DNA from 2 places in the Streptomyces sp. NPDC059957 genome. Region 2 is predicted to be linked to the other one. Evidence: riboswitches for the same ligand, from Rfam matches in the RefSeq annotation. Region 2 holds a riboswitch; the other holds the start of a gene.

Region 1 (15,232 bases), on a different contig from region 2:
GAGTAGAGCAGAGGGCGCCTAAATCATGCAGTCCAGGCCGACACCCCACCCCGCCCCCGGCACCGGCCCACCCGCAGCCAACCCCCAGCCCCGCCGGCGTTTGAGGCACCGGGGCCCGGGCCCCGGGCCCCGGCAACGGCGCCACACGGGAGGCGGGTTCCGCGACCGGCCGGGTCAGCCGCCGGGACGGATGCGGCGCCACAGGGCCGGGGCCGCGCTGATGAAGACCGTGAGGGCGACCGCCAGGGCCACGCCCTTCCAGGGTTCCGCGAAGAGGGAGCCGCCCACGATGCCGATCAGGCCGTAGGTCGCCGCCCAGGCCAGGCAGGCGGGGCCGTCGCCGCGGGCGAACCGCCGCAGGGGGAGCTCCGCGAGGAGGCAGGCCAGCATCACCGGGATGCGGCCGCCCGGGAGGAGGCGCGAGACCACCAGGACCAGGACGCCGTGCTCGTCGAGCTTGCGCTGCGCCTGGGCGAGGCGTTCCGGGGTCGCCCTCCGGCGCAGCGCTTCCAGCCAGCGCGATCCGTTCCGCGAGTGCACCCCGCGCCGGCCCAGCCAGTACAGCGCCAGGTCCCCGGCGAAGGCGGCCAGCGAGGACACCCCGAAGACCAGCAACAGCCCGAAGGGCAGGGAGTCCTGGTGGAACGCCACCACCGCCGCCGTACTGACCAGCGCGCCCGTCGGAATGACCGGCACCAGCGCGCCCAGCGCCACCAGCACGAAGAGGGTCGGATAGCCGATCGCCTGCTGGGTGGATTCCGGCGGTACCTGCGCGGCCGCCTCCGCGAGCCGGGACAGGGCCGTCACGGCAGCCGCACCCGTTCACCGTGCGCGGGCACCCGGACCGTCACCTTCGGCGCCTCCCGCCGCGCACACCGTACGAACTCCTCGCCCGGCGCGTGGAACTCGTGCGGCCGCACCATGTCCATCCCGATCGGCCAGTACGTACCCCAGTGCACCGGAACCGCCGCCGCCGGCGCCAGCAGGGCCAGCGCCCGCGCCGCACCCGCCGCGTCCAGGTGCCCGGGACCCAGGTAGGGCCCCCAGCCGCCCACCGGCAGCAGGGCCACGTCCACCGGTCCGACCTCGTCGGCCATGGAGTCGAACAGGCCGGTGTCCCCGGCGAAGTAGGTCCGCGACGAGCCCTCGATCACGTACCCGAGCGCGGGAGAGACCCGCGGCCCGAACGGCAGCCGCCGCCCGTCGTGCCGCGCGCCGACCGCCCGGACCCGTACGCCACCGCCCCGTACGCCACCGCCCTGTACGCCACCGCCCCGTACGCCGTCCCCCAAGGTCACCGTGTCGCCCGGCACCAGCTCCGTGACCTCCAGGCCCCGCACCCCGGCTATCCGCGCCAGCCCCGGCACCGCGCCCGGCGCCCCGCGCGGCACCAGCAGCCGGGTGCCGCGTGCGAGGCGCGCCAGCGAGGGCAGGTGCAGGTGATCGGCGTGCAGGTGCGAGACGAGCACCGCGTCGGCCACCGCCGCCTCCGGCGGGGGCACCGCCCCGCGACGGCGCCGCAGGTGCGCCAGCCGGCGCGCGAAGAGCGGGTCCGTGAGCAGCCGGACACCGGAGTCCTCGACCGTGCACGTCGCGTGGCCCCACCAAGTGATCTCCACCGGCCCCTGATCCCCTCCCTCGTCCCGCTTGCCACCAGGTCCCGTCCGAGCCTAAAGGCTGCCCGCCCAAACCGCCCGGAACCAGGAAATCGGGCCTCCACGCCCCCTCCTCCCCGGCGGCGGATCGGAGTAGGGTCGGGCGGCATGGATGAGCTGCGCGTGGCCGCGATCGCCAGCCTGGCCCCGCTGGAGGATCTGGACGAGGATCCCTTCGCCGTCGACACCCGGAGCCAGCACGCCATGTGCGCGCGCTGGGCCGCCGATCGGGGCTACGTCGTGACCCGCCAACTCTTCGTCTACGGGCTGCGCGCCGACCACTGCGGGCTGTGGAACGACATCGACGCCGGGCGCGTCGACCTGTTCGTCACCGCCAACCACCGGGTGCTGACCCGTGCGTTGCGCTCCGTGGAGGAGTTCACCGCGGAGTGCGCACGGCGCGGCGTCCGGCTGGAAACCGCCGGTCTCGACGAGCCGCGCTACACCTCCGCGATGAAGGCCGAGGTGCACCGCCGGCTCTCCATGCCGACCGCCGGATACGACGGTACGTAGCCCCTCGACAGCACGCGTCAGCCCCTCCGGGCTTCCGCCGCGCCCCCCGTACGCACATCCGCCGCCCGTGTCACCCGGCCGGTCGGTCGCCGCTGTGCGAGCCTGGACACCGTGGGGACGGGGGCCCGTCGGCGCGGTGCGGGCCACGGTGGTGAGGCGGGTTCGGCGTGTTGCGAGGCCGGTGGCGGAGTGCGGGCGGCGCCCTGGTGCGCGTGGTCATCGTCTGGGCGGTGTCCACCCTCACCATGCTCGCCCTGGCCGGAATCCTCCCCGACTTCCATCTTCAGGCGGGCGCGGGCGGCGACCGCGACAGCATCACGCAGATAGGCCTGACGGCAGCCCTCGGCGCCGGCGCGTTCGGTCTGCTGAGCGCGCTGGTGTGGCCGGTTCTCGTACGCGCCCTGCTGCTTGTGCCGGCCCTGGTGCTCGGGCTGCTCGTCTTCTTCCTCAACGGCTCGCTGCTGCTGATCGCGCTCAGCCTGATCCCGGCCGGCCGCGGCGAGGCGGACCCGGAGACGGCGGTGGTGGTCGCCGCCGTGATGTCCGCCGTCGCCTCCGCGACCTCCACCGCGCTCGCCGTCCGGGACGACGAGGCCTACCGGCGCCGGCTCTACCGGCTCTCCGACCGCCGCCGGCGCCGCCAGCGCCGCGAGGGCATGCCCGGGGCCGACGAACGCGCCCCCGCCGTGGTGTTCCTGCAGCTCGACGGGGTCGGGTACGAGGTGCTGCGGCGCGCGGCCGGCAGCGGCCTGATGCCGACGGTGGCCGAGTGGCTCGACCGCAGCCACCGCATCACCTCCTGGCGCACCGACTGGTCCAGCCAGACCGGCGCCAGCCAGCTCGGCATCCTGCACGGCTCCAACTTCGACGTCCCGGCCTTCCGCTGGTACGAGAAGGACACCGGCGAGGTGGTGGTCTGCAACCGGCCCACCAGCGCCGCCGAGCTCCAGCGGCGGGCCGTCGAACGCACCGGGAACGGGGGCCTGCTCACCCTCGACGGGGCCAGCCGCGGCAACCTCTTCAGCGGCGGCGCCGGCCAACTGGCGCTCGTCCTGTCCGTCTCCGCCCGGCGCAGCCCCCACAACCGCTCCCGCGCGGGCTACTTCGCGTACTTCTCCGACCCGGCCAACGCGGTCCGCACCGCGCTCTCCTTCGTCGCCGAGGTGGCCCGCGAGATCACCCAGTCGGTACGCGGCCGCCTGCGCGGGGACCGGCCACGGGTCGCGCGCGGCGGGCTGTACCCGCTGATCCGGGCCTTCGCGACGGTGGTGGAGCGCGACGTCGTGGTCGCCGCGGTGATCGGCGACATGCTGGCCGGGCGCGCCGCGGTCTACGCCGACCTGGTCGCCTACGACGAGGTCGCCCACCACTCGGGCCCGCGCTCCCGGGACACCGAGCAGGTGCTCGCCCGGCTCGACCGCAGCCTCGCGCTCATCGCCCGGGTCGCCGAGCACGCACCCCGGGAGTACCGGATCGTGCTGCTCTCGGACCACGGCCAGAGCCCCGGGGAGACCTTCCTGGCCCGGTACGGGCTCACCCTGAAGGACCTGGTCCGCGCGGGCTGCGGGCTGCCCGTGTCCCGGAAGGCCGGCCGTACCCACAGCGGCGCCGAGGCACGGGCCGCCGTACTGGCCGCCCTGCACCGCCCGGTGGAGGAGACCGACGAGGAGGTGCGCCCCGGGTCGGGGCCGGACCCGGTGGTCCTGGCCTCGGGCAACCTCGGGCTGATCTCCTTCCCGGACCTGCCCGGCCGGGCGTCGAGGGAGCGGATCGACCGCGCGCACCCGGCGCTGCTCTCCACCCTGGCGAACCACCCCGGGGTCGGGTTCCTGCTCGTGGACGGGACCGTCCTGATGGCGAACGGGGCCGAGGCGCGGCTGGACGAGCCGGGCGCTGCGGAGGAGCTGCTGGCCCCCTTCGGCCCGGGCGCGGCGCGGGCGGTCCGGCGGACCGACACCTTCCCGCACGTGGCCGACGTGATGGTGAACTCGGCCTACGACCCGCAGACGGGGGCGGTGCACGCCTTCGAGGAGCAGATCGGCTCGCACGGCGGCCTGGGCGGGGAGCAGGGCCACCCGTTCCTGATGTGGCCGGTGGAGCTGTCCGAGCCGGTGTACCGGCCGGACGGAGAACTGGTGGGCGCGGAGGCGGTCCACGAGGTCCTGCGGCGCTGGCTCACCGAGGCGGACGGTCCCCAGATCCCGGTCCCCCCGGAGATCTCCGTAGCCCCGGGCGCGGACCCCGCCTAGGCATCGCGCGGCCGCCCGCCCGGGGCGTACGTTGGAAGCAGAGTCCATCAGGGGGGCTCGAAGGATTCGCCATGTCCGCGATCAGCAAGAGCATCGACATAGACCGCAGTCCCGAGGACGTCTACTCGTACGTCACGGACCCCACGCACCTGCCGGAGTGGCAGGACAGTGCCGTGTCCGCGGTGCCGATGGGAGACCTTCCCGTCCACGTCGGTTCGAAGGTCCTCATCACCCGGCAGATCGGCAAGCGGCGGGTCCCCACGACCATGCAGGTCATGGAGCTCGACCCGCCGAGGAGCTGGCACTTCCACGGCGTCGACGGGCCGGTCCGGCCGGACGTGCGGGGCCACATCGAATCCCTCGACGGCGGCGCTCGCTCGCGGGTCACCATCGCCGTCGACTTCGAGGGCCACGGCCTGGGCCGGGCGCTCGTCCCGCTCGCGGTCAAGCCCATGGTCCGCAAGGAGATGCCCCGCAGCGAGGAGAAGCTCAAGCACCTGCTGGAGCACTCCGCGGCCTGAGCGCAAGGGGCGCAGGGCCCTCGGAGGCCCGGAAAACCGGGTGCTCCGGGACATGCGGTGTGCTCACACTGGGCGCACCGCATACCCGGACCCCTAAGGACATCCCCTCCCGTGCAGGCCGCCGTCACCGTCACCCCCGCCCAGCTCCCCGAACTGCTCCTCGGGCTCGCCACCGTGCGGCCCGTGTTCCTGTGGGGCGCGCCCGGCATCGGCAAGTCCTCGCTCGTGCGGAAGTTCGCCGACTCGCTGGGGCTGGAGTGCGTGAGCCTGCTCGGTACCCAGCTGGCGCCCGAGGACCTGATCGGCGTACCGCAGATCCGTGACGGGCGTTCGGTGTTCTGCCCGCCGGAGGCCATCGCCCGCGAGGAGCCGTACTGCCTGTTCCTCGACGAGCTCAACGCCGCGAGCCCGGACGTGCAGAAGGCCTTCTACTCGCTGATCCTCGACCGGCGGATCGGCTCCTACGAGCTGCCCGCGGGCTCCATCGTCATCGGCGCCGGCAACCGGGCCACCGACAACGCCCTGGCCCGGCCCATCGCCTCCGCGCTGGTCAACCGGCTCACCCACGTCCACCTGACGGCCTCGGCCGGGGACTGGCTGGTCTGGGCGGGCGAGAACGGCATCCACCCCTGGGTGACCGACTACCTCGCCGACCGCCCCGACCACCTCTGGTCGCAGCCGCCCAAGAGCGAGGAACCCTTCTCCACGCCCCGCTCCTGGCACATGCTCTCCGACGCTCTGCACTCCTTCGGCCAGGACCTCGACGAGCAGACCCTCGGCGTGCTCGCGCACGGCACCCTCACCCCCGCGCACGCCGTCTCCTTCCGCGGCTACGCGAAGATCGTCCGGCACAGCTTCGGCATCGACGCGGTCATCAAGGGCGACGCCTCCTGGCCCGCCCGCATGGAGGACCGCGACCTGCTCTACTACCTCGCCGAGGCCTTCCGGGGCCGCCTGGTCAAGGAACTGCCGGCCCGCAAGGAACACGTCTCGCCGGGCGTCCGCCAGACCGCCTACCGCGCGAAGTCCCTGCTCGTGCAGCTCGCCGAGATCTCCGTCGAGGTGGCCCAGACCGTCATCGCCGACGACGTGGACGGCCTGCCGGTGCTGCCCGCCTGGTTCCTCATCGAAGCCGCCCGCGACATGCCGCGCCTGGTCGAGGCCCGCCGGTGAGCGGCAAGGCCAAGGCCGGCGGCAAGGCCAAGCAGGGCAAGGAGCCCAAGCCCGACCCGGCCACCCTCGCCTACGAGGCGGGGCGGGCCGCCGTCCGGCAGAACCCCGCGCTGAACGCCGTGTCCGCCACCCACTGCCGCAGCCCGAAGTGCGCGCACTGCGCCGGCGCCGGGCTCGCCGTGGTCACCTCCAACGGGGTGATCCACGCCCACCCGACCCGCCGCGCCGCGCCCGCCGAGTGGGCCTGGGCCCTGGCGCACTGCCTGCTCCACCTCGGCTTCGGACACGTACCCGCAGCCAAGGAGGACGACCGGGAGCAGCCCGACCGCGCCGAGACCGCCGCCCGCTGCGTCGTCGTCAACCGCTTCCTGCAGAACTTCCCCGTCGGCCGGGCCCCCGACCGGCTGCCCGACCAGTACCCCGGCGGCGACGAGGAACAGCTCGCCCGCGCCTGGCGGCAGGACGGTGTCCCGCCCCGGTACGAGGACTGCGGTACGAGCGCCCCCGGCGCCCCCGACCAGATCCTGGAAGCCTGGCCGCACTGGAGCGCCGTCCCCGACTGGCAGACCGGCTTCGCCCACGCCCTCACCCGCTCCGTGTCCGCCACCATGGACCTGGCCGCCGGCCGCGAGGGCCACCGGCCGCAGCCGTGGGAGCGGGCCCTGAACTGGTTCGTCTCCTCCTACCCGCTGCTCGGCGGCCTCGCCGCGGGCCTGCGGATCGTCGCCGACGCCGAGCTGGCGCGCGCCCAGGGCATCGACATCGCCGCCGTCAGCGCGAGCGCCGGGGAGATCTACGTCAACCCGCTGCGCACCTTCACCGACGGGGAGTGGCGGTTCATCCTGGCCCACGAGATGCTGCACGCCGCCCTGCGCCACGGGGAGCGCTGCGGCGCCCGCGACCCGTACCTGCACAACGTGGCCGCCGACTACGTGGTCAACGGCTGGCTCGTGGAGATGGGCGTCGGCGACATGCCCGAGGGGTTGCTCTATGACGCGGAGCTGCGGGACCTGTCCGTGGAGGAGGTCTACGACCGGATCACCGGCGACCTGCGGCGGATGCGCCGGCTCGCCACCCTGCGCGGCAAGGGCCGCGGGGACATCCTGGGCGAGCCCCTGCCCCATCCGGGGAGCGGCCCGTACACCGACCTGGACGAGTTCTACCGCCGCGGCCTGGTCCAGGGCTTCGACCTGCACGGATACGGGGAGCGCGGGCTGCTGCCCGCCGGGCTGGTGCAGGAGATCCGGGCGCTGGCCCACCCGCCGGTGCCCTGGGACGCGCGCCTGGCCCGCTGGTTCGACGCGTACGTGCCCCGCCCGGAGCCGGTACGCAGCTTCGCGCGCCCGGCCCGCCGCCAGGCCTCCACCCCGGACATCCCGCGCGCGGGACGGTACTTCGCGCCCGAGGAGACCGCCCGCTGCACCTTCGGCGTGGTCCTCGACACCTCGGGGTCGATGGACACCGCCCTGCTCGGCAAGGCGCTCGGCGCCATCGCCTCGTACGCCGAAGCCCGCGACGTGCCGGCCGCCCGCGTCGTGTTCTGCGACGCGGCGCCGTACGACGCGGGCTATCTGCCCCCGACCGAGATCGCGGGCCGGGTGAAAGTGCGCGGCCGGGGCGGGACCGTGCTGCAGCCGGGCGTCGACCTGCTGCTGCGGGCGGAGGACTTCCCGCCCGGGGCCCCGGTCCTGGTGATCACCGACGGCTGGACCGACACCCTGCGGATCCGGCGCGAGCACGCCTTCCTGGTTCCGCAGGGCGCCTCCCTGCCGTTCACGCCCCGCGGGCCGGTCTTCCGACTGGCCTGAGGGGCGCGGACCCGGTTTTTAGTCGAGGTAGTCGCGCAGCACCTGCGAGCGCGATGGGTGACGGAGCTTCGACATGGTTTTCGACTCGATCTGGCGGATGCGCTCACGGGTGACCCCGTACACGCGGCCGATCTCGTCGAGGGTCTTCGGCTGGCCGTCGTTGAGGCCGTAGCGCATGGAGACCACGCCCGCCTCGCGCTCCGAGAGCGTGCCCAGGATGGACTGGAGCTGCTCCTGGAGGAAGGTGAAGGAGACCGCGTCGGCCGGCACGACCGCCTCGGAGTCCTCGATGAGGTCACCGAACTCGCTGTCGCCCTCCTCACCCAGCGGGGTGTGCAGAGAGATCGGCTCGCGGCCGTACTTCTGGACCTCGATGACCTTCTCGGGGGTCATGTCGAGTTCCTTGCCCAGCTCCTCCGGAGTGGGCTCCCGGCCGAGGTCCTGGAGCATCTGGCGCTGGACACGGGCCAGCTTGTTGATGATCTCGACCATGTGGACGGGGATGCGGATGGTGCGCGACTGGTCGGCCATGGCACGCGTGATCGCCTGCCGGATCCACCAGGTCGCGTACGTGGAGAACTTGAAGCCCTTGGTGTAGTCGAACTTCTCCACGGCGCGGATCAGACCGACGTTGCCCTCCTGGATCAGGTCCAGGAAGAGCATGCCGCGGCCGGTGTAGCGCTTGGCGAGGGAGACCACGAGGCGGAGGTTGGCCTCCAGCAGGTGGTTCTTGGCCCGGCGGCCGTCCTCGACGAGGATCTCCAGCTCGCGCTTGAACGCGGGCTTGTGGTCCTCCTCCTCTTCGAGCTTGTACTCGGAGAAGAGACCGGCCTCGATGCGCTTGGCGAGCTCCACCTCCTGCTCGGCGTTGAGCAGCGGCACCTTGCCGATGAGCTTGAGGTAGTCCTTGACGGGGTCGGCGGTGGCGCCGGCGACCATGACGGTCTGCGCCGGGGCGTCGTCCTCGTCGTCGTCGGACAGGACGAAGCCGGCGCTGCCGCCCGTCTTGGGCGTCTCCTTCTCGTCGCCCTCGTCCAGGTCCTCGGCCGCCCAGTCCTCGCCCTCGGCCACGGGGGCGTCGCCCTCGTCGCCGTCCTTGGCGGTCTTCTTCGTGGCGGCCGTCTTCTTCACGGCGGTCTTCTTCACGGCGGTCTTCTTGACCGCGCGCTTCTTCGGCGCGGCGGCGGCCTCTGCCGCCACCTCCTCCTCGGTCCCGGAGGCCGACGGATCGGATATCGCCGCGGCGGGGGTGGTGGCAGCCGTCTTGCGCGCACCGATGAGGCGCGGCGGGGCAGCGGCCTTCTTGGCGACGGTGCGCGCCGGAGCGGCGGCCGCCTTGCGCGCCTTCTTGGCGGGAGCCTTCGTGGCGGGGGCGGCGCTGACGTGCAGCGCGACGCCCTCCTCGTCCAGGACCTGGTTCAGGCTGCGCAGGACCCGCTTCCACTGGTCCACCGGGATGCGGCCGGCCTCGAAGGCCTGGCGCACGTCATCACCGTTGATGTGACCCTGCTCGCGGCCACGCTCGACAAGCGCGACCAGGGCCTCGGATTCGGCGATCTCCGTGGGGAACGTACGGGACGGGCTGAGCGACACAAGGAGCCTCTCGTTGCGAACAGATAAGGGGTGGCGGGACATCATCGCGCGAACTCGGGAAACAGACCCGAGGGGGGTCTGTATTCCGGGCCGCACGAGGACACCTGTCGGTTCATCGCATGCCCGAGTAGATTCGTTACGCGCTGAATTGAGTGACCTGCGCCACGCCGTGACCGGGGAACCGGTCGCGGGTGGTCGCGTCCGCCCGTTTTGTCAGCCCGTTTTGCGGGCCTCGATGAGAAAACGGGCGGTGTGTGCGACGAACGGGCCTTCGCGCTCGATCTGTTCGTGCAGCTCGCGCAACCGGTCCCGATGCTGCCCGACCGTGAAGCCCGGCACCATCCAGATCACCTTCCGTAGAAAGTAGATCACGGCTCCGATGTCGTGGAACTCCGTCCGCAGCCGCTCGGAGCGCAGATCGATCACCTCCAGTCCCGTCTTCGTGGCCTCGGCGACGGCGTCGTCGGGGTGCCGGGCCCGCCGGACCTCCTCCGGTTGCGGTCCCAGGAAGTACTCCACGAGCTCGAAAACGCTCGCCGGGCCGACCTGCTGCGAGAGGTAGGTGCCGCCGGGCTTCAGCACCCGCGCGATCTCCTCCCACCAGATCGTGACCGGATGCCGGCTCGTGACGAGCTCGAAGGCCTCGTCGCCGAACGGCAGCGGCGGCTCGTCGGAGTCCGCGACCACCACCGCACCGAGCGGGTGCAGCAGCCTTGTCGCCTTGTCGATGTTCGGCGGCCAGGACTCGGTGGCCACCGTCAGCCGGGGCAGGGGCCCGGCTCCGGCGAGCACCTCCCCGCCGCCGGTCTGGATGTCCAGGGCGGAGCCGGCCTGCGCCAGGCGCCGCGCCAGGAGGCCCTGGTAGCCCCAGGAGGGGCGCTGCTCGGTGGCGCGGCCGTCGAGCCAGGAGAAGTCCCAGCCGTCGACGGAGACGGATTCCGCTTCCGCGACGAGATGGTCGAAAGTGCGCGTCATGTCTCGATCGTCCCAGGTCCGGCCCCGGTCATCCACCGGATTGCCGGGACCGGGGCGCACGCCGGGCCCCGCGGGGGTTCGCCTACACTGGGCGGCGGGCCGTGACTGGCGTTCGGGTGGATCACCACCGGGGAGCGGCCCGGCGTACACCCGCACCCCGTACGTCGACTGCCGCGCGCCTGGGCGAACCGCGATCCCGCAGCGACGCTCAGGAGCCCCGATGACAATCCAGACGACTGCCCAGCAGGCACAGACCGCCACCCTGATGGACGGCACCGCCCTCGCCCGCCGCATCTCGGAGCGGACCGCCGAGTACGCGGCGAAGATCACCGAGCGCACCGGTACCGCGCCCTGTCTGGCGACCGTGCTCGTCGGCGAGGACCCCGCGTCCGTCACCTACGTCCGCATGAAGCAGAACCGCTGCGCCAAGGCCGGGATCACCTCCCGCCACGTGGAGCTGCCGGCCGCGACGACCACCGAGGAGCTCGTCGCCACCCTGACCGCGCTCTCCGAGGACCCGGAGATCAGCGGCATCCTGCTCCAGCACCCCGTCCCGCACCACATCGACGAGCGCGCCGCCTTCGAGGCCATCGCCCCGGGCAAGGACGTCGACGGGGTCACCATGCACTCCTTCGCCGCCATGGGCTTCGGACTGCCGGGCTTCGTCTCCTGCACCCCCGGCGGCATCATGCGCCTGCTGGAGGCCTACGACGTGGACCTGACCGGCAAGCACGCCGTGGTCGTCGGCCGCAGCGCGATCCTGGGCAAGCCCGCCGGGATGCTGCTGCTGGAGCAGAACGCCACCGTCACCTACTGCCACTCGCGCACCGTGGACCTGCCGTCCATCGTCCGCCAGGCGGACGTGCTGGTCGCCGCCGTCGGCAAGGCCGAGTTCATCCGCGGCGAGGACATCAAGCCGGGCGCGGTGGTCCTGGACGCCGGCTACAACGAGGGCAACGTCGGCGACGTCCACTTCGAGTCGGCCGCCGCCCGCGCCTCCCTGATCACCCCGGTACCGGGCGGCGTCGGCCCGATGACCATCGCGGTGCTGCTGGAGCAGACCGTGCAGGCCGCCGCCGCGCAGGCCGGCCTGGCCCTCGCGGACCTCTGACCCGGTCCGCACCCCCTGCCGCACGGCGAACGCCCCGGGCCCTTCGGTCCGGGGCGCTGCGTTTCCCGCGGTAACGGGCCGAAAGGCCGATCCCGGTCCGCCGCGACGGGGCTCCACTGAATATGTGAAGCCTTCGATGGATATGCAGAAGCCCCCGGCGTCGGACGCAGCACCGGACGCGGCGGTGGTGGGCACGAAGCGCCACCCGCGCGGGCTCGCCACCCTCGTACTCGCCGAGCTGTGGGAGCGTTTCAGCCTCTACGGCATGGTCGCCATCCTCGTGCACTTCCTCGCCGCCTCCCGCGGCCACGGCGGCATGGGACTCCACGAGGGCACCGCGGAGGCCGTGGAGGGCGTCTACATGGCCATGATCTCCCTGCTGGCGCTCCCCGGCGGCTGGATCGCCGACCGGTTCCTCGGCGCCCGGCGGGCCGTCCTGTGGGGCGGTGTGGTCATCATGGCCGGCCACGCCCTGATGGCCGTCCCGAACCCGGTCTTCGTCTGGCCCGGCCTGGTCCTCATCGTCATCGGCACCGGCCTGCTCAAGCCGAACATCTCCGCACTGGTCGGCCGGCTGTACGCCGCCGACGACGACCAGCGGCGCGACGCGGGCTACTCGATCTTCTACATGGGCATAAACCTCGGCGCCGTCATCGCCCCGCTCGTCGTCGGCTACCTCGGCGAGGAGGTCAACTGGCACCTCGGTTTCGGCGCCGCAGCCGTCGGCATGGCCCTCGGCCTGGTCCAGTACGTCCTCGGCGGCCGCCGCCTTTCGCAGCAGCTGCGGACGGAGCCCGTGGTCCGGCTCACCCCCGCCGAGCGGGCCAAGGTGCGCACGTCCTCCGCGTACGGCCTGGTCTTCACCGCCGTACTGATCACCCTGCTGGTCGCCGCGCACGCGCTGAGCATCGACAACATCACCTTCGTGCTGACGATCGTCGCCGTGGTGGTCCCGGCGGGCGTGCTGCTCTCGATGTACCGCAGCCCCAAGATCGACCGGACCGAGAAGACCCGGCTGCGGGCCTATGTCTGGCTCTTCCTGGCCGCCACGCTGTTCTGGCTGGTCTACGACCAGATGGGCAACGAGCTGAACCTGTTCGCCGCCCAGAAGACCGACCTGTCCCTGCTCGGCCGGCACATCCCGGCGAGCTGGACCCAGTCGCTGCCCTCGCTGTTCGTGATCATCCTGGCCCCCGTCTTCGCGGCCTTCTGGGTGCGCCGGGGCAAGCACATGAGCACCCCGTTCAAGTTCGGCCTGGCCCTGCTGCTGACCGGTGCCTCCTTCGTGGTCATGTCGGGCGCCGCGGCCATCGCCTCCAGCGGGGTCAAGGTCTCGCTGATGTGGCTGGTCGGCGTGTACGTGATCCAGGTGATGGGCGAGATGTGCCTGAGCCCGGTGGGCCTCTCGGTCACCACGAAGCTCGCTCCGCGGGCCTTCACCAACCAGATGATGGGCGTGTGGTTCCTCGCCGCCGCCACCGGAGACGCGATCGGCGCGCAGCTGCCCCGGCTCGACGCGGTCATCGGCCAGAGCTGGAACTTCCTGTGGCAGGGCGCCATGGTGATCGCGGCGGGCGCGGTGATGGTCTTCTTCACCAAGCGGCTCAAGGTCCTGACGGGCGAGGCGGCCGCCGCCCGGGAAACGGTGGCGGTGGCGGCCTGAACCGGGGCGCTCGAACCGGTTCGGCCCGGGCGGCCGTGCGCGCATTACCCGCGAGGTAATCGACCCGGCGGGGCGCCGGCGGCACAGTGGAGCCATCGGGTTCCGGGGCCGCGCACTCGGCTCCGGGGCCCGGGCATCCGTACCCCACCAGCGCATTCGACCCTCGACGGAGGCTGATCCGCCATGTCCGCAACCCTGCTCACCGCCGTAGCCCGCACCACCGTCCCCCAGACCGCGCTGCGCCGGTTCCTCGCGCTCGACTCCGTCGTCACCACCGGCAACGGGCTCGCCTACGTCGCCTTCTCCGCGCCCCTCGGCCGCCTGCTCGGCGTCGGGCAGGGGCTGCTGCTGGGACTCGGGGTGTTCCTGGTGCTCTACGGGGCGGGCGTCGGCCTGCTGGCCTCGCGCCGGCAGCCCCCGGTCTTCCCCGTCAAGCTCGTCATCGAAGGCAACTACGCCTGGGCCGCGCTCAGCCTCGTCGCCCTCGTCGTCTGGTTCACGCCCACCACCGCCGGGGCGGTGTGGATCCCGGCGCAGGCGCTCACCGTCGGCTCCTTCGCCCTCCTCCAGCAGCTGGCGCTGCGCGCGGGCTCAGGGCGCCAGTGACCGCAGGTACTTCACCGTCGCCGGGTCGGCCGGCAGGAGGGTCTCGATGGCCAGCTCGGCGACCGTCACGTCCATGGGGGTGTTGAAGGTCGAGATGGAGGACACGAAGGAGAGCAGGTGCCCGTCGTGCTCGATCCGCAGCGGGAGCGCGAGGTACGCGACGGCCTCGACCGGCTCGTCCCCGTACGGTCCTGCCCCGTGCGGCCCTTCCCCGTACGGCCGCCCGTCCTCGCCGGGCCCTTCCGCCCCCTCCGCCGCCGCGGGCGGCGGATAGGCCGCCACCTCCTCGTACAGCGCGCGCAGCGGCGCCGAACGGGCCAGGGCGATCTGCCGCTCCATCTGGGCCAGCAGGTGTCCGCGCCACTCACGGAAGTTGCGGATCCGGGGGGCGAGGCCCTCCGGGTGCAGGGTCAGCCGCATCGCGTTGAGGGGGCCGGCCAGCAGGTGCTCCGGCAGCCCCTCCATCAGCAACATGATGCCCCGGTTGGCGGCCACCACCTCGTACGTGGCGTCCACCACCAGCGCCGGATACGGCTCGTAGCCGGTCAGCAGCCGCTCCAGCCCCTCGCGCAGCACCTCCATGGAGGGGTCGCTCAGCGGGGTGTGCGCGTACCGCGGCGCGTAACCGGCCGCCACCAGCAGGGCGTTGCGGTCCCGCACCGGGACGTCCAGCCGGTCGGCGAGCCGCAGCACCATCTCCTCGCTCGGCCGGGAGCGGCCCGTCTCCACGAAGCTGATGTGCCGGGAGGAGGAGTCGGCGCGGCCCGCCAGCTCCAGCTGGCTGAGGCCTCGCCGCTCCCGCCAGTTGCGCAGCAGGGCGCCCACCGTCAGTGGCGCAGCAGTCGTCATGCCTCGACGGTAGCCCAGCCGGACGCCCGCGGCCGGGTCACCCCACGTCGAAGACGTTCCGCAGACCGAGGCGGTAGCGCCACAGGTCGTGCCGCTTGGCGGACTCCACCTCGGGGGCCCGGTACAGCGATCGCACGGTGCACCGGGGTGCCGGTGAACCATCTCTGTCCAGGAGGGAGTTGACCGCCGCCCGGGCCGAGGCGTTGGCCCCCTCCATCGTCGCCAGGTCGATGTCGACGGACACGTAGTCCCCGCTGAGGAAGAAGTTCGGGATCCGGGTGGCGGCGCTCGGCCGGTTGTGGAAGGTCCCGGTCGGGTGGATCAGCAGCTCGTCCTGGTTGGTCGGATGCGGGGTGCCGGTCCCGTCCACCCCCGGATCCAGGAACCACGAGTGCAGCTTTCCGTCCGACAGCACGGTCTTCCCCGTGTCGTTGAGCGAGGCCTTCAGCTGCGCCCACACCTCGCGGGCGACCTCCTCGCGGGTGCACTGCTTGGCGGTCTTCCCGTAGAGGATCC
Region 2 (15,232 bases):
CCGGAGCTGACGGGGCGCCGGGAGCCCTTCGGGCCGACTACTTGTCGTACATCCCCGGGGTGTAGTGCCCCGGGGCCAGGCGGGTGGTGACGCCGATCCGGTTCCAGACGTTGATCGCGGCGATCAGGGCGATCACCTGGGCCAGTTCCTTCTCCTCGAAGTGCCGCGCGGCCCGCTCGTAGACCTCGTCGGGAACGAAGCCGTCGGTCAGGACGGTCACGGCCTCCGTCAGCTCGATGGCGGCGAGCTCCTTCTCCGTGTAGAAGTGCCGCGACTCCTCCCAGGCGCCGAGCAGCAGCAGCCGCTCCACGTCCTCGCCCGCCGCGAGGGCGTCCTTGGAGTGCATGTCGATGCAGAAGGCGCAGTGGTTGATCTGCGAGGCGCGCAGTTTGACGAGCTCGACCAGGGCCGGGTCCAGTCCCTTGGCGGCGGCCGCGTCCAGGGCCACGGCGGCCCTGTAGAACTCCGGGGCGAGCTTCGCCAGCTGCATGCGGGGGGTGTGCTCGGGTGCCTTCTCGGTGTGGGTCATGGAACCAACCTACGATCCGGGCGGCCCGCCGATATGGTCCATCTCCATGACGGAATCGTGGGCCACTTTCGGCGCGGACCTGCATCTGGGACCGGTCCCCGGGCGCGGTGTCCGGGCCGGGCTCGCCGAGGCGCTGCGCGAGGCCGCGCGCAGCGGGCGGCTGGCCCCGGGCACCCGGCTGCCCTCCTCGCGGTCGCTCGCGGCGGACCTCGGGATCGCCCGCAACACCGTCGCCGAGGCCTACGCCGAGCTCGTCGCCGAAGGCTGGCTGACGGCCCGCCAGGGCTCCGGCACGCGGGTCGCGGAGCGGGCCCGGGTGGGGACCGGCGTACGGCGCCTGGCGGCGGCCGTGCCCGTACGGCGCCCCGTGCGCGCGCAGACCTCGTACAGCCTGAAGCCCGGTTCCCCGGACCTGGGCGGCTTCCCGCGCGCCGCCTGGCTCGCGGCGGCCCGGCGGGCGCTGACCGGGGCCCCGAACGAGGCCTTCGGGTACGCGGACCCGCGCGGCCGGGTGGAGCTGCGCGAGGCGCTCGCCGGATACCTGGCGCGGGCCCGCGGGGTCTACGCGGACCCCGAACGCATCGTGCTGTGCGCGGGCTTCGGCCAGGGCCTGCCGCTGCTCGCGAGGATGCTGCGGGCGCGCCGGGTCCGGGAGATCGCGGTGGAGGGGTACGGGCTGGACGCGCACCGGGAGCTGCTGACCGGCGCCGGGCTGCGGACGCGACCCCTCACGGTGGACGGGGACGGGGCCCGGACCACGGAGCTGGCCGGCTCGGGCGCGGGGGCGGTCCTGCTGACGCCGGCGCACCAGTTCCCGACGGGCGCCGCGCTGACGCCCGTACGGCGTGTGGCGGCGGTGGACTGGGCCCGGTCCACGGGCGGGCTGATCCTGGAGGACGACTACGACGGTGAGTTCCGCTACGACCGCCAGCAGGTGGGCGCGCTCCAGGGGCTGGACCCGGACCGGGTGGTGTACCTGGGCACGGCGAGCAAGTCCCTGGCGCCGGGGCTGCGCATGGGCTGGATGGTGGTGCCCGGGCCGCTGATGGAGGAGGTGCTCGCGGTGCGGGGCCGGAGCGACTGGAGTTCCAGCGCGCTGGACCAGCTGACGCTCGCGGAGTTCATCCGGTCGGGGGCCTACGACCGGCACGTGCGGGAGATGCGGCTGCGCTACCGGCGGCGGCGCGACGAGCTGGTGGCGGCCGTCGGGGACCGTGCGGAGGTCTCCGGGATCGCCGCGGGCCTGCACGCGGTCCTGGACCTCCCGCCCGGCGGCGAGCGGGCGGCCCTGCGGTCGGCCGCCTGGCAGGACCTCGGCCTGCTGCCGCTGTCCTTCTTCCGGCACCCGCAGGCGACGATGCCCCCGCGCGAGGCCCTGGTCGTCGGCTTCGGGACTCCGTCCCAGAGCGCGTGGGCGCCTACCGTGGCGGCGCTGGTCGCTGCGCTCCCGTGACCCGGGCCCTGCGGGGCTGTCCCCTACCCGCCCTTCCACCGTTCCCCGGGCTCCGCCCGGACCCGGTCCTCAAGCGCCGGACGGCTGGGTTTGCCCGGACCCGGTCCTCAAGCGCCGGACGGCTGGGTTTGCCCGGACCCGGTCCTCAAGCGCCGGACGGGCTGGATTTGGCCGGCGTCGGCCCGCACGTGACCGCCGGTGGTCTGGAAGAGCCAGCCCCAGGAGCACCGGGCTGCGCCCGGACCCCGTCCTCGAGCCGTGGGTGGGCCGGAAAGGGGCCCGGCTCTCAAGCGGCGGGCGGGCCGGACGGCTGGATCGGCTCCGCCGACGGTTCTCCGAAGCGGGCCAGGGCCAGGGCTCCGGCCACGGCGACCACGAAGCCCGCGACCGCCAGCCAGGTCAGGCCCTCGCGGGTGCGGTCGCCCAGCCAGGCCACGCCCACCACCGCCGGCCCGATCGTCTCGCCCAGCACCATCCCGGCGGTCGCCGCCGTCACGGAGCCGCGCTGGAGCGCCGAGGTGAGCAGCAGGAAGGCGGCGCCGCCGCCGAGCAGCAGCGCGTAGAACGCCGGGTTGGACAGGGCGGAGAGCGAGATGTCGTCGATGAGTCGGACCGCCACCTCCACCACCCCGAAGCCCGTCCCGGCGGCCAGACCCAGCGTCAGCGCCCGGCTGCGGTCCGGCAGTCCGCCGGCCACGGCCCCGACCACCAGGACCAGCCCGGCCACCGCCAGCAGCCCCAGCTTCAGCGCGAGCGTGCCCTTGCCCGAGCCCTCTTCCCCGGACGCCAGCCCGAGCATCAGCAGCCCCGCGCACACCACGCCGACCGCGCCCCACTCCGTCCCGCTGAGGCGCACCCGCAGCAGCCGCGCCGCGACCACCGCGGTCACCGCGAGGCTGGCCGCGAGGGCCGCGCCCACCGCGTAGATCGGGATGTGCCGCAGGGCGATGATCTGGAGGACGAAGCCGATCCCGTCCAGGCAGAGTCCGGCGATATAGCGCCACTGGCGCAGCGCCCGAAGGAAGAGCGCGGCGTCGACCCCGGAGCCCGTCCCCGGCACCGTCGCCCGCGTCGCCACCGCCTGCAGAACCGACGCCGTGCCGAAGCAGACCGCCGCACCGAGCGCGCAAATCATCCCAATGAGCACGAACCGACTCTAGGTCACGGATCCCACGTCGGCCGGATTCCGTCGGCCGGGGCGGCCGTTCTAGTCTGTGCGCAGCCGGCCACCCCAGGGGGAGCGAACAGTCCATGGACAGCAGCAGTAGCAGCACCGACACCACCCGCACCAAGCGCCGCATGCGCTCCGGCACGGTCGCCCTCGGAGGCATGGGCCTGCTCGCCGCGGCCCTCGTGGCCTGCGGCAGCAGCAACGAGCCCGACAAGCGCTGCGCGGACCGCGCCACCCTGGAGAAGCTGAACACCAAGGAGTGCAAGAGCGGCGGCCGCGGCGCCTACTACTACGGCGGCACCGTCGCGAAGAACAAGGTCAGCGGCGGCAGCTTCGACAAGTCCGCCGTCACCCGCGGCGGCATCGGCGGCAGCCACAAGAGTTCCTCGGGCGGCTGATCCAGCGTGAAGCGCCACACCATCGAGCCCCGCCCCGACTGGCAGAAGACCGTCGAGGAGCAGGGGCTGATCTACCCCCTGACCCGCTACCCCGACGACTCCCTGCGCCCCTACTGGGACGAGAGCGCGTACTACTCCTTCACCCTCCCCGAGGTCGAGGCGCTGGAGAACGTCGTCGAGGAGCTGCACGCCATGTGCCTGGCGGCGGCCCAGCACATAGTCGACCACGACCGCTTCGCCGACCTCGGCATCACCGATCCGAAGCTGGCCGCGCTGATCGCCGAGTCCTGGCGGCGCCGCGCCGAACAGCCCTCGCTCTACGGCCGCTTCGACCTGCGCTACGACGGCACCGGCAGCCCCGCCAAGATGCTGGAGTACAACGCCGACACCCCCACCTCCCTCGTGGAGGCGGCCAGCCCGCAGTGGTTCTGGATGGAGGAGCGCTTTCCCGGCGCCGACCAGTGGAACTCCCTCCACGAGCGGCTCGTCGACGCCTGGCGGCGCCAGGCGGAGCTGCTGCCGGCCGGCCCGGTGCACTTCGCGCACTCCGAGACCGACGAGCTCGGCGAGGACCTGATGACGGTCGCCTACCTCCAGGAGACCGCCGAGCAGGCCGGCATCGACACGCGCGAGCTGTCGGTGGAGGCGATCGGCTGGGACTCCCTGTCCGGCCGGTTCGTCGACGAGAAGCTCGGCTTCATCCGCGCGATCTTCAAGCTCTACCCGTGGGAGTGGCTGGCCACCGACGAGTTCGCCCCGCAGGTCCTCGGCACGTACGACCACGGCGGCGGCTCCGGCACCACCGCCTGGATCGAGCCGCTGTGGAAGATGCTGCTGTCCAACAAGGCGCTGCTGGCGGTCCTGTGGGAGCTCTTCCCGGAGCACCCGAACCTGCTGCCCGCCTACCTGGACGGCCCGCGCGAGCTCGCCACGACCACCGGCTACGCGGCGAAGCCGCTGCTCGGCCGCGAGGGCGCGGGCGTCACCCTGCACCCGGTGGGCGGCGAGCCGTTCGCACCGGAGCAGGGTGAGACGTACGTCTTCCAGGGCCTCGCCCCGCTGCCCGACTTCGACGGCAACCGGGTGGTGCTCGGTGCGTGGGTCGTCGAGGACGAGTCGGCGGGCCTCGGCATCCGCGAATCGGCGGGGCCGGTCACGGACGAGTACGCCCGCTTCCTGCCCCACGTGATTCTCTGACGGCTAGCCGCCGAGGACCGACCTGAGCTGGTCCAGCCCCCAGTCCAGGTCCTCCTTGGAGATCACCAGCGGCGGTGCGATCCGGATCGTCGACCCGTGGGTGTCCTTGACCAGGACGCCGAGCTCCATCAGCTTCTCGGAGATCTCCCGGCCGGTGCCGCGCGACGGGTCGATGTCCACGCCCGCCCACAGCCCGCGGCCCCGTACGGCGGTCACCGCACCGCCGCCGACCAGCAGGTTCAGCTCCCGGTGCAGGTGGTCGCCGAGCTCGGTGGCCCGCTGCTGGTACTCGCCGGTCCGCAGCATCGCGATGACCTCCAGGGCGACGGCGCAGGCCAGCGGGTTGCCGCCGAAGGTGGAGCCGTGCTCGCCCGGCTTGAACACGCCGAGCACATCCAGGTCGGCCACCACCGCCGACACGGGCACGACCCCGCCGCCCAGCGCTTTGCCGAGGATGTACACGTCGGGGACGACCCCCTCGTGCTCGCACGCGAAGGTCCTGCCGGTGCGGCCCAGGCCCGACTGGATCTCGTCGGCCATGAACAGGACGTTCCGCTCGCGCGTCAGTTCCCGTACGCCCCGCAGGTATCCGGCGGGCGGCACGAGGACCCCGGCCTCGCCCTGGATCGGCTCCAGGAGCACGGCGACGGTGTTGGAGGTGACGGCGGCCGCGAGCGCGGTGAGGTCCCCGTACGGGACGATCTCGAAGCCGGGGGTGTACGGGCCGAAGTGGTCGCGGGCCTCGTGGTCCGTGGAGAACGACACGATGGTCGTCGTGCGGCCGTGGAAGTTGTCGGCCGCCACCACGATCTTGGCGTGGCCGTCCGGGACGCCCTTGACCTCGTAGCCCCACTTGCGGGCGGTCTTCACCGCCGTCTCCACGGCCTCCGCGCCCGTGTTCATGGGCAGGACCGCCTCCTTGCCGCACAGCGCCGCGAGCTCGGTACAGAAGTCCGCGAAGCGGTCGTGGTGGAAGGCGCGGGAGGTCAGGGTGACCCGCTCCAGCTGGGCGCGTGCGGCGTCGAGCAGGCGGCGGTTGCCGTGGCCGAAGTTCAGGGCGGAGTAACCCGCGAGCATGTCGAGGTAGCGGCGGCCCTCCACGTCGGTCATCCACGCGCCCTCCGCGGTGGCGACGACGACGGGCAGGGGGTGGTAGTTGTGCGCGCTGTGCGCGTCGGCGGAGCGGATGGCATCAGCAGTTGTCGACACGGGGTCTCCGATCGTCCGTCAAGCCGGTGACGAGGGTGGCGTCACTGTCCATCCTCGCTCGAATGACGGACGGAGAAACCTTTCTCGTGGCGTGCCCGCTAAGGTGTCGGACACGCACGGCGACTGGCGCACGGAGAACCAACTCCGGGGGAGCCGTGCGCGCACGACCGCATACAGGGCCGCTCGCCTGGGCCTCGCGGGGACGAGATCCGACATCGACCCCGGAGGAGCCGCCATGAGCGCGAACCACCACCACCCGTACCGCCACCCCGCCCTGCTCGCGACCGACCCCGAGCTGGCGTCCTTCGTCGCCGCCGAGGAGACCCTCCAGGCGGAGACCCTCCGCCTCATCCCGAGCGAGAACTACGTGTCCTCGGCCGTGCTCGAGGCCTCCGGCACCGTGCTGCAGAACAAGTACAGCGAGGGCTACCCGGGCCGCCGCTACTACGAGGGCCAGCAGAACATCGACCGCATCGAGGCTCTGGCCGTGGAGCGGGCGAAGGGCCTCTTCGGCGTCGACCACGCCAACGTGCAGCCGTACTCCGGCTCGCCCGCCAACCTCGCGGTCTACCTGGCCTTCGCGAAGCCCGGCGACACGGTGATGGGCATGGCGCTGCCGATGGGCGGGCACCTGACGCACGGCTGGGGGGTCTCGGCGACGGGCTCCTGGTTCCGCGGCGTGCAGTACGGGGTGCAGGCCGAGACCGGCCTCATCGACTACGACGCCGTACGGGACCTCGCGCTGGCGGAGCGGCCCAAGCTGATCTTCTGCGGCGGTACGGCGCTCCCGCGCACGATCGACTTCGAGGCGTTCGCGTCGATCGCCAAGGAGGCGGGCTCGGTCCTGGTCGCCGACGTGGCGCACATCGCCGGCCTGATCGCGGGCGGGGCGCACCCCTCCCCGGCCGGTCACGTGGACGTGATCTCGACGACCACCCACAAGACCCTGCGCGGTCCGCGCGGCGCGATGCTGATGTGCCGCGAGGAGCACGCCAAGGCCATCGACAAGGCGGTCTTCCCCGGCCTCCAGGGCGGCCCGCACAACCAGACGACGGCCGGCATCGCCGTGGCGCTCCACGAGGCGGCGCAGCCCTCCTTCGTGTCGTACGCGCACGCGGTCGTGGCCAACGCGAAGGCGCTGGCCGCGGCTCTGCTGGAGCGGGGCTTCGACCTGGTCTCGGGCGGTACGGACAACCACCTGATCCTGATCGACCTCACGGGGAAGGGCGTCTCCGGCAAGATCGCGGCGAAGGCGCTGGACCGGGCGGGGATCGTCGTGAACTACAACACGGTGCCGTTCGACCCGCGCAAGCCGTTCGACCCGTCGGGGATCCGGATCGGCACGCCGTCGCTCACGTCGCGGGGGCTCGGCGTCGAGCACATGCCGGTGGTAGCCGACTGGATCGCGGACGCGGTCTCCGCGGCCGCGAGGGGTGACGAGACGGCCCTCGGCGCGATCCGCTCCGCGGTGGCCGACCTGATGGCCGCCTTCCCGGCCCCGGGCCTCCCGGTCGCCTGACCCCGGGGGTGGGGGCGGCCCTCTGCGGGCCGGGTAGGGGCCGGTCCCTGCGGGGCTGTCCCCTACCCGCCCTTCCACCGTTCCCCGGGCTGCGCCCGGACCCCCTGGGGCTCCGCCCCGGACCCCGCGCCTCAAACGCCGGCGAGGCTGGATATGGCCGGCGTCGGCGCCGACAGGTGCACAACCTCAGCCCCTCCGGCGTTTGAGGAGCGGGGGTCCGGGGGCTGGCCCCCGTGCAACGGCGCCGCAGGGGCTCGACCACGTCCGGTGAATCCCAGCCCCGCCGGCGTTTGAGGCGCGGGTGTGGGCGGTGCCCGCGGAAGCTCCCGCAGCGGGAGCAACGGAAAGCGGTCGCTCGGCCGAGGCAAGATCCGGACGGGGCGCTACCGGTCGGTACCCGGGCCGGGTCCGGGCGGGGGCGGCGCGACCCGCCGGGTTCAGGCCAGCGGCGGGGCCGAGCCCCGTGTCACACCTGAGAGAATGGGGCCATGGCTTCTGATCGTCCTCGCGCGCTCTCCGGCATCCAGCCCACCTCCGGTTCGTTCCACCTCGGGAACTACCTCGGAGCCATCCGGCAGTACGTCGCCCTGCAGGAGACGCACGACGCCTTCTACATGGTCGTCGACCTGCACGCGATCACCATGCCGCAGGATCCGAAGGATCTCCGCGCGAACACCAGGCTCTCCGCCGCGCAGCTCCTCGCCGCCGGTCTCGACCCCGAGCGCTGCACGCTCTTCATCCAGAGCCACGTGCCCGAGCACGCGCAGCTCGGCTGGGTCATGAACTGCATCACCGGGTTCGGCGAGGCCAGCCGGATGACCCAGTTCAAGGACAAGTCCGCGAAGAACGGCGCCAACAACGCCACCGTCGGCCTGTTCACGTACCCGATCCTCCAGGTCGCCGACATCCTGCTCTACCAGGCGAACTCCGTCCCCGTCGGCGAGGACCAGCGTCAGCACATCGAGCTGACCCGGGACCTGGCCGAGCGCTTCAACCAGCGCTTCGGGCAGACCTTCACCCTCCCCGCCGCGCACATCGTCAAGGAGGTCGCGAAGATCTACGACCTCCAGGACCCGGCGATCAAGATGTCGAAGTCGGCTTCTTCGCCCAAGGGCCTGATCAACCTCCTCGACGAGCCCAAGGCCACCGAGAAGAAGATCAAGAGCGCGGTCACCGACACCGAGGCCGTGGTCCGGTTCGACCCGGCCGAAAAGCCCGGCGTCAGCAACCTGCTCACGATCTACTCCACTCTCACGGGGGAGTCCATCCCCGCGCTGGAGGCCGCGTACGAGGGCAAGGGCTACGGCGCGCTCAAGACCGATCTGGCCGGTGTGATGGTCGATTTCGTCACACCGTTCAAGCAGCGCACCCAGGAGTACCTGGACGACCCGGAGACCCTGGATTCCCTGCTGGCCAAGGGCGCGGAGAAGGCCAGGGCGGTCGCCGCCGAGACCCTGGCGCAGGCCTACGACCACCTCGGTTTCCTCCCCGCGAAGCACTGACGGGGACCGAAGAGAAAGAGGGCCCTGGCGATCTGGGGGGTGCTGCCGCCACACTGGGGCGGCAGCACTCGTGCGACGCACACGCGGAGCACAGACCACGCACAGGACTACAGGCGGAGGAGAGCTACGTGGGGACCGTAACGCTCGGCGTTTCGATCGCGGTCCCGGAGCCGTACGGCAGCAGCCTTCAGGAGCTGCGCGCGGGCTTCGGGGACGCCGCCGCGCACGGCATTCCCACGCACGTCACCCTCGTACCGCCGACGGAGGTGGCCGCGGACCGGCTGCCCGAGATCCGCGCCCACCTGGCCGCGGTCGCGGCCGCCGGCAGCTCGTTCGTGATGCGGCTGGCCGGTACGGGAAGCTTCCGTCCCCTGTCGCCGGTGGTCTTCGTCCAGGTCGTCGAGGGCGGCTCCGGCTGCACCCGGCTCCAGGGCCAGGTCCGCGACCCGGACGGGCCGCTCAGCCGGGAGCTCTCGTTCCCGTACCACCCGCACGTCACGGTCGCCCACGGGATCTCCGAGGAGGCGATGGACCTGGCGTTCGACACCCTCGCCGACTACGCGGCGCAGTGGCTCTGCTCCGGGTTCGCGCTCTACGAGCAGGGCTCGGACGGGGTCTGGCGCAAGCTGCGGGAATATCCGTTCGGCAACGGGGCAAGCGGTGGGGCGAGCGCGGTTCCGGCGCAGCTCGGCTCGGCGACGGACAGCAGTGCGGCGGCAGCCGCGGGCGAGGCGACCGCACGCCGTTCCTGACGCAGGAACCGCAACCGGAAACCGATCCTTCGCAGGATCAGGGCGTGGAACGGCCGAGCCGTCGGGCGAAAAGTCACAATCGACGACCGTAGTCCCCAAAAGTGGCAATCCCGGCTATTTACGACAGCTCATTTACGGTGACCGTATGGACTGGCTGACGAAACTCCCGCTGATCGGGCCCCTGGTGTCCGCCGTGATGCGCACCCACCTGTGGCGTTCATACCAGCGGCTCGACCGCGTGCACTGGAGCCGGCTCGCCGCCGCGATCACCTTCATCAGCTTCCTGGCCCTCTTCCCGCTGATCACCGTGGCCGCCGCGATCGGCGCCGGACTGCTCACCCAGGACCAGCTCGACCGGCTGCAGAAGAACCTCGCCGAGCAGGTCCCCGGCATCTCCGACCAGCTCGACATCAACGCCCTCGTAGCGAACGCGAGCACGGTCGGCCTGATCGCCGCCGCCGTCCTGCTCTTCACCGGAATCGGCTGGATCACGTCGATGCGGGACTGCCTGCGCGCGGTGTGGGAGAAGGACGACGAGGACGAGGGCAACCCGTTCGTCCGCAAGGGCAAGGACGCGCTCGTCCTCATCGGCCTCGGCGGCGTCGGCCTCTGCTCGGCGGCCGCCTCGATCTTCGGCTCCAGCGCGGTCGGCAAGGCCGGCGACTGGCTGCACGTACCGCGCGACGGCGCGGGCGGCGGGCTGCTGCGGGGCGGGGCCTTCCTCGTCGGAGTGCTGGCCGCCTTCCTGCTCCTGCTCTACCTCCTGACCCTGCTCCCGGGCGTCGAACCGCCCCGCCGCCGCCTGATCGAGGCGGCCCTCCTCGGCGCGGCCGGCTTCGAACTGCTGAAGCTGCTGCTCAGCGGCTACATGCGGGAGGTCGCCACGAAGAGCATGTACGGGGCCTTCGGCGTGCCGATCGCGCTGCTGATCTGGATCAACCTCACGGCGAAGCTGCTGCTGTTCTGCGCGGCGTGGACCGCGACCCGCGACGATGCCGACGGGGACGGGGTGGAGGACCCGGAGCCGGGCCGTGAGCCGACCCCGGAGCCGGGCCGTGAACCCGCCCCGGAACAGGACGGCCGTGAGACCGCCCCGGAGCCCGCAGGCTCCGCTACGCCCGGCCGCGAGCCCGGCGGCCGCGCCCCCGCGGCCAGCGCCGGTTGACGGCGTAGGCCCCGCCGGCCACCACGGCCAGCACCCCGCCCGCCACGCCGAAGGCCGTACCGATCCCGCCGCCGGAGCCCGCACCGGACGCCGACGGGTTGTTCTCGTGGGACTGGGCCGGGGATCCGTGGGAGGTGGTGTCCGCGCTCTTCGGCGGCACCAGCTCGCCCACCGGCTTGACCTTCCCGCTCGCCGCGAAGCCCCAGTCGAGCAGGTCGGCGGTCTCCTCGTACACGGAGTTGGCACCGCCGGTCCCCGGGTTCATCACCGTGACCAGCAGCTTCTTGTCGCCGCGCTGGGCGGCGCCGGTGAAGGTGGAGCCGGCCATCGTCGTGCTGCCGTTCTTCACCCCGGCGATCCCCTTGTAGGGGGAGAGGCCGCCGGCGCCGGTCATCAGCCGGTTGGTGTTCTGGATCTCGAAGGTCTCGCGCGGCTTGCCCGACTCCTGCCGGCCGGGGAACTTCGCGCTGGCCGTGCCGCAGTACTCCCGGAAGTCCTGCTTCTGCAGACCCGAGCGGGCGATGAGGGTGAGGTCGTAGGCGCTGGAGACCTGGCCCGGAGCGTCGTAGCCGTCCGGGGACACCACGTGCGTGTCCAGGGCCTGGAGCTCCTCGGCGTGCGCCTGCATGTCCTTGACGGTCTTCTCGACGCCGCCGTTCATGGCCGAAAGTACGTGCACGGCGTCGTTCCCGGAGCGCAGGAACACCCCCAGCCACAGGTCGTGGACGCTGTACTCGGCGTCCTCCTTGATGCCCACCAGGCTGGACCCGGAGCCGACCCCGTCCAGTTCCTCCTGGCTGACCTTGTGGACCCGGTCCTTGGGCAGACCCGGCAGCACGGTGTCGGCGAAGAGCATCTTCATGGTCGAGGCAGGGGGGAGCCGCCAGTGCGCGTTGTGCGCGGCGAGGATCTCGCCCGTCTCGGCGTCGGCCACGATCCACGAACGGCCCGTCAGGTTCGTCGGCAGCGCGGGCGCGCCGGGCAGCAGGCTGACCTGGGTACCGGGCTGCCCGAGCGCCGAGCCGCCGACCGTGGACATCGAGGCGGGCGGCGCCGGCGCCTTGCGCGGCTGCCCCTTCCCGTCCACCGGTGGCGTCGGCGCGGCGTACACGGGCGAGGCCAGCAGCGTCGGGATCAGCAGGGCGGGAAGCGCGGCGGATAGGACCGTCAACGCGGTCTTCTTGGCAGACACGCAGGTGAAAGTACATCCCGATTCTGTGCTTAGCGTCACGGACCGGCCAACCCGCCGCAACCACCGCCGGGACAGCCCACCCCGGCGCGTCCGTCCTGGGGACGAAACCGATACTGAGTCCATGAAACTCAGCCGCGCCGTTTCCTGGTTCCTGCTCGCCTTCGGAGTGTGGAGCTGGTTCATCTGGGTGTCTTTCGTCCGGAACCTGTGGAAGGACGGCAGCGGTCTGGCCTTCGACGACGCGGGGGACCCGACCGGGTACTTCTGGGTCCACCTTCTCTTGGCGGTGGCGTCCTTTCTCCTGGGGACGGCCGTCGGAGTGATCGGGTTGCGCGGGGTGCGGGCGCTGCGGCGTGAATCACGTACGGAGGCGGGCGCGTGAGGATCCTTCTCTTCACGGTCGTGGCCCTGCTGGTCCTGACCCTGCTGGTCCTGGTGCACCGCTGGCTGTGGATCCGCCTGGTCCGCGACACCACGGCCCCCGGCAGCGCCGTCCGCCGCACGGGCACCGCCCTGGCCTTCGCTCTCCCGCTCCTCTCGGTGGCCGCCCTCACGGCGGGCCGCGCGGGAGCCCCCTTCTGGCTGGAGCGCACGGTCGCCTGGCCGGGCTACATGTGGCTGGCCGTCCTCATGTACCTCACCCTGGCGATGCTGGTGGCCGAGCCGGTCCGAGCGCTATGGCTCCGCCGGCAGAACGGCCCCACGGCCCGGGCGGGCTCGGGGGCGCAGTCCCGCTCCGCCTCCGCCCCCACCCCGGGGTCCGGGGTGGAGCCCCGTAACGCCCCCGCCGCCGCGGGCGCGGACGCTTCGGGGCCCGGGGCGGAGCCCCACCGCGCGGCGGAGCCGCATGATCCGGGGCAGCGGGAAGGGGCGGGGAGGGGATCAGCGCCGCAGGCCACGCTCGAAGCCACCGCCGCCCCCACGGCCCCGGCCGGGCAGCACACCACGGCGGCAGCCGAACCGGCGGAGGCGAACCCGGCCGAGGCCGACTCCGCGCAGCCCACCCCCTCCGGCGTCAGCCGCCGCCGCTTCGCGCGGATCGTGGCCGGCACGGCAGCCGCCGCAACGGCCGGCACCGTCGGCTACGGCACGTACGGAGTCCTCCGCGGCCCCCGCGTGAAGCGGGTCCAGGTCCCCCTGGCGAAGCTCCCCCGCGCGGCCCACGGCTTCCGCATCGCCGTGGTCAGCGACATCCACCTCGGCCCGATCCTGGGCCACGCGCACACCACCCGGATCGTCGACACGATCAACCGCACGCAGCCTGACCTCATCGCCATCGTGGGCGACCTCGTCGACGGCAGCGTCGAAGACCTCGGCCCCGCCGCCGAACCGCTCCGCGGCCTCCGCGCGCGCCACGGCTCGTACTTCGTCACCGGCAACCACGAGTACTTCTCCGGCGCCCAGCAGTGGGTGGACCACGTCCGCGAGCTCGGCCTCACCCCCCTGGAGAACGCCCGCCGCGAGCTCCCGCACTTCGACCTCGCCGGGGTCAACGACATCGCGGGCGAGAGCGAGGGCCACGGCCCGGACTTCCAGGCGGCCCTGGGCGACCGGGACCGGGCCCGCAGCGCCGTGCTCCTCGCCCACCAGCCGATCGTCATCGACGAGGCCGTCCGGTACGGGGCCGACCTGCAGCTCTCCGGCCACACCCACGGGGGCCAGCTCTGGCCCGGCGAGTACCTCGCCGAGCTCGCCAACCCCACCGTCGCCGGGCTGGAGCGCTACGGCGACACCCAGCTGTACGTCTCGCGCGGCGCGGGTGCCTGGGGGCCGCCGGTCCGGGTGGGCGCACCGTCGGACATCACAGTCGTCGAACTCGCCTCATATCAGTCCTGAACCGTCCGAACCTGCAACGCCACGCGACAAATCGGCCTTCCCGAGGCCGAAATTCCATGATGGGATGTGACCGATAATCGGACAACGGGTCGCGGACTTCGGTGTGCGCCCACACGGGGTGGAGTCAAGGATGTTGCGGTCTGTCCGCTCGAAAGTCATCGCGGCCGGGCTGGTCCTCGGCGTCGGCTCCGTCGCCGCCTGGCAGTTGCTGCCCGACGGGGCCGGTGGCGGGGAGCCGATCCGCGTCGGCGCGAGCGACGTGGTCTCCTCCCTCGACCCCGCCGGGGCGTACGACGCGGGCTCCTGGGCCCTGTTCAGCAACGTCTACCAGTCGCTGCTGACCATCAAGACCGGCTCGGACACCCCGGTGCCCGACGCGGCCTCCGCCTGCAACTTCATCGGCGACAAGCTCACCACGTACCAGTGCGAGCTGCGCCCGGACGTGAAGTTCTCCTCCGGCCGGGCGATCACCGCCGAGGACGTCAAGTACTCCTTCGACCGGATCAAGGCGATCAACTCCGACCAGGGTCCGGCGCCGCTGTTCAACACCCTGGAGTCGGTCAAGGCCGAGGGCCGCACCGTCACCTTCAGCCTCTCCGCCGACGACGCCACCTTCCCGTTCAAGATCGCGACGGGCGCCGCCTCGATCGTGGACAAGGACAAGTACCCGGCCAAGGCCCTGCGCGAGGACGAGAAGGTCGACGGCTCCGGCCCCTTCACCCTCGACGGCTACACGGCCGGCGCGAGCGCCGACCTCAAGCCCAACGCCTCGTACAAGGGCCAGGGCAAGGTCTCCAAGAGCGCGGTCACCGTGAAGTACTTCAAGGACTCCGCGCAGCTGGAGCAGGCCTGGAACGACCGCGGGATCGAGGTCGCCCACCGCGACATGCCCCCGGCGGTCCTGGCCGGCCTGAACCCGGGCCTGGAGGACACCCGGTACCAGGCCTCGGGCGGTACGGAGATCCGCAGCATGGTCTTCGACCTCCGCCCCGGCTCCCCGGTGGCCCAGCCCGCCGTCCGCCAGGCCGTCGCGGCGATCGTGGACCGGGCCAAGATCGCGACCGAGGTCCACAAGGGCACGGTCACCCCGCTCTACTCCCTCGTCCCGGCAGGCATCTCCGCCCACAGCACGCCGTTCTTCGACGCCTATCCCACGCCGAGCGGGCTCACCGCGAAGAAGCTCCTCAAGGACGCCGGGATCGCCACCCCCGTCGCGATCTCCCTCGGGGTCAACGTGCGCGGCTCCAGCGTTGCCGAGGCGGAGGAGCTGAAGGCGCAGCTGGAGTCCACCGGCCTCTTCAAGCTGACC

What was found. Region 2 has a riboswitch for ZMP and ZTP ahead of glyA (serine hydroxymethyltransferase). Riboswitches for the same ligand answer to the same signal wherever they lie in the genome.
Region 1: another riboswitch for ZMP and ZTP. It lies ahead of ACFWBW_RS25750 (bifunctional 5,10-methylenetetrahydrofolate dehydrogenase/5,10-methenyltetrahydrofolate cyclohydrolase); the one in region 2 lies ahead of glyA (serine hydroxymethyltransferase).

What each region holds. Positions count from the first base shown of each region.
Region 1 is NZ_JBHWMB010000041.1:58,749-73,980, reverse strand. It holds gene ACFWBW_RS25795 (DedA family protein) at 175-798, opposite strand; gene ACFWBW_RS25790 (MBL fold metallo-hydrolase) at 804-1,619, opposite strand; gene ACFWBW_RS25785 (hypothetical protein) at 1,764-2,168, shown strand; gene ACFWBW_RS25780 (alkaline phosphatase family protein) at 2,336-4,417, shown strand; gene ACFWBW_RS25775 (SRPBCC family protein) at 4,489-4,938, shown strand; gene ACFWBW_RS25770 (ATP-binding protein) at 5,050-6,111, shown strand; gene ACFWBW_RS25765 (hypothetical protein) at 6,108-7,919, shown strand; gene ACFWBW_RS25760 (RNA polymerase sigma factor) at 7,938-9,512, opposite strand; gene ACFWBW_RS25755 (class I SAM-dependent methyltransferase) at 9,726-10,487, opposite strand; ZMP/ZTP riboswitch at 10,579-10,679, shown strand; gene ACFWBW_RS25750 (bifunctional 5,10-methylenetetrahydrofolate dehydrogenase/5,10-methenyltetrahydrofolate cyclohydrolase) at 10,708-11,598, shown strand; gene ACFWBW_RS25745 (peptide MFS transporter) at 11,735-13,261, shown strand; gene ACFWBW_RS25740 (hypothetical protein) at 13,445-13,867, shown strand; gene ACFWBW_RS25735 (helix-turn-helix domain-containing protein) at 13,853-14,716, opposite strand; gene ACFWBW_RS25730 (FAD-dependent oxidoreductase) at 14,754-15,232, opposite strand, start outside.
Region 2 is NZ_JBHWMB010000030.1:14,665-29,896, forward strand. It holds gene ACFWBW_RS20990 (carboxymuconolactone decarboxylase family protein) at 38-529, opposite strand; gene ACFWBW_RS20995 (PLP-dependent aminotransferase family protein) at 576-1,982, shown strand; gene ACFWBW_RS21000 (hypothetical protein) at 2,269-3,117, opposite strand; gene ACFWBW_RS21005 (hypothetical protein) at 3,234-3,551, shown strand; gene ACFWBW_RS21010 (glutathionylspermidine synthase family protein) at 3,558-4,748, shown strand; gene rocD (ornithine--oxo-acid transaminase) at 4,752-5,957, opposite strand; ZMP/ZTP riboswitch at 6,067-6,157, shown strand; gene glyA (serine hydroxymethyltransferase) at 6,193-7,476, shown strand; gene trpS (tryptophan--tRNA ligase) at 7,965-8,978, shown strand; gene ACFWBW_RS21030 (2'-5' RNA ligase family protein) at 9,107-9,730, shown strand; gene ACFWBW_RS21035 (YhjD/YihY/BrkB family envelope integrity protein) at 9,876-10,895, shown strand; gene ACFWBW_RS21040 (D-alanyl-D-alanine carboxypeptidase family protein) at 10,843-12,087, opposite strand; gene ACFWBW_RS21045 (SCO4848 family membrane protein) at 12,209-12,469, shown strand; gene ACFWBW_RS21050 (metallophosphoesterase) at 12,466-13,923, shown strand; gene ACFWBW_RS21055 (ABC transporter substrate-binding protein) at 14,057-15,232, shown strand, end outside.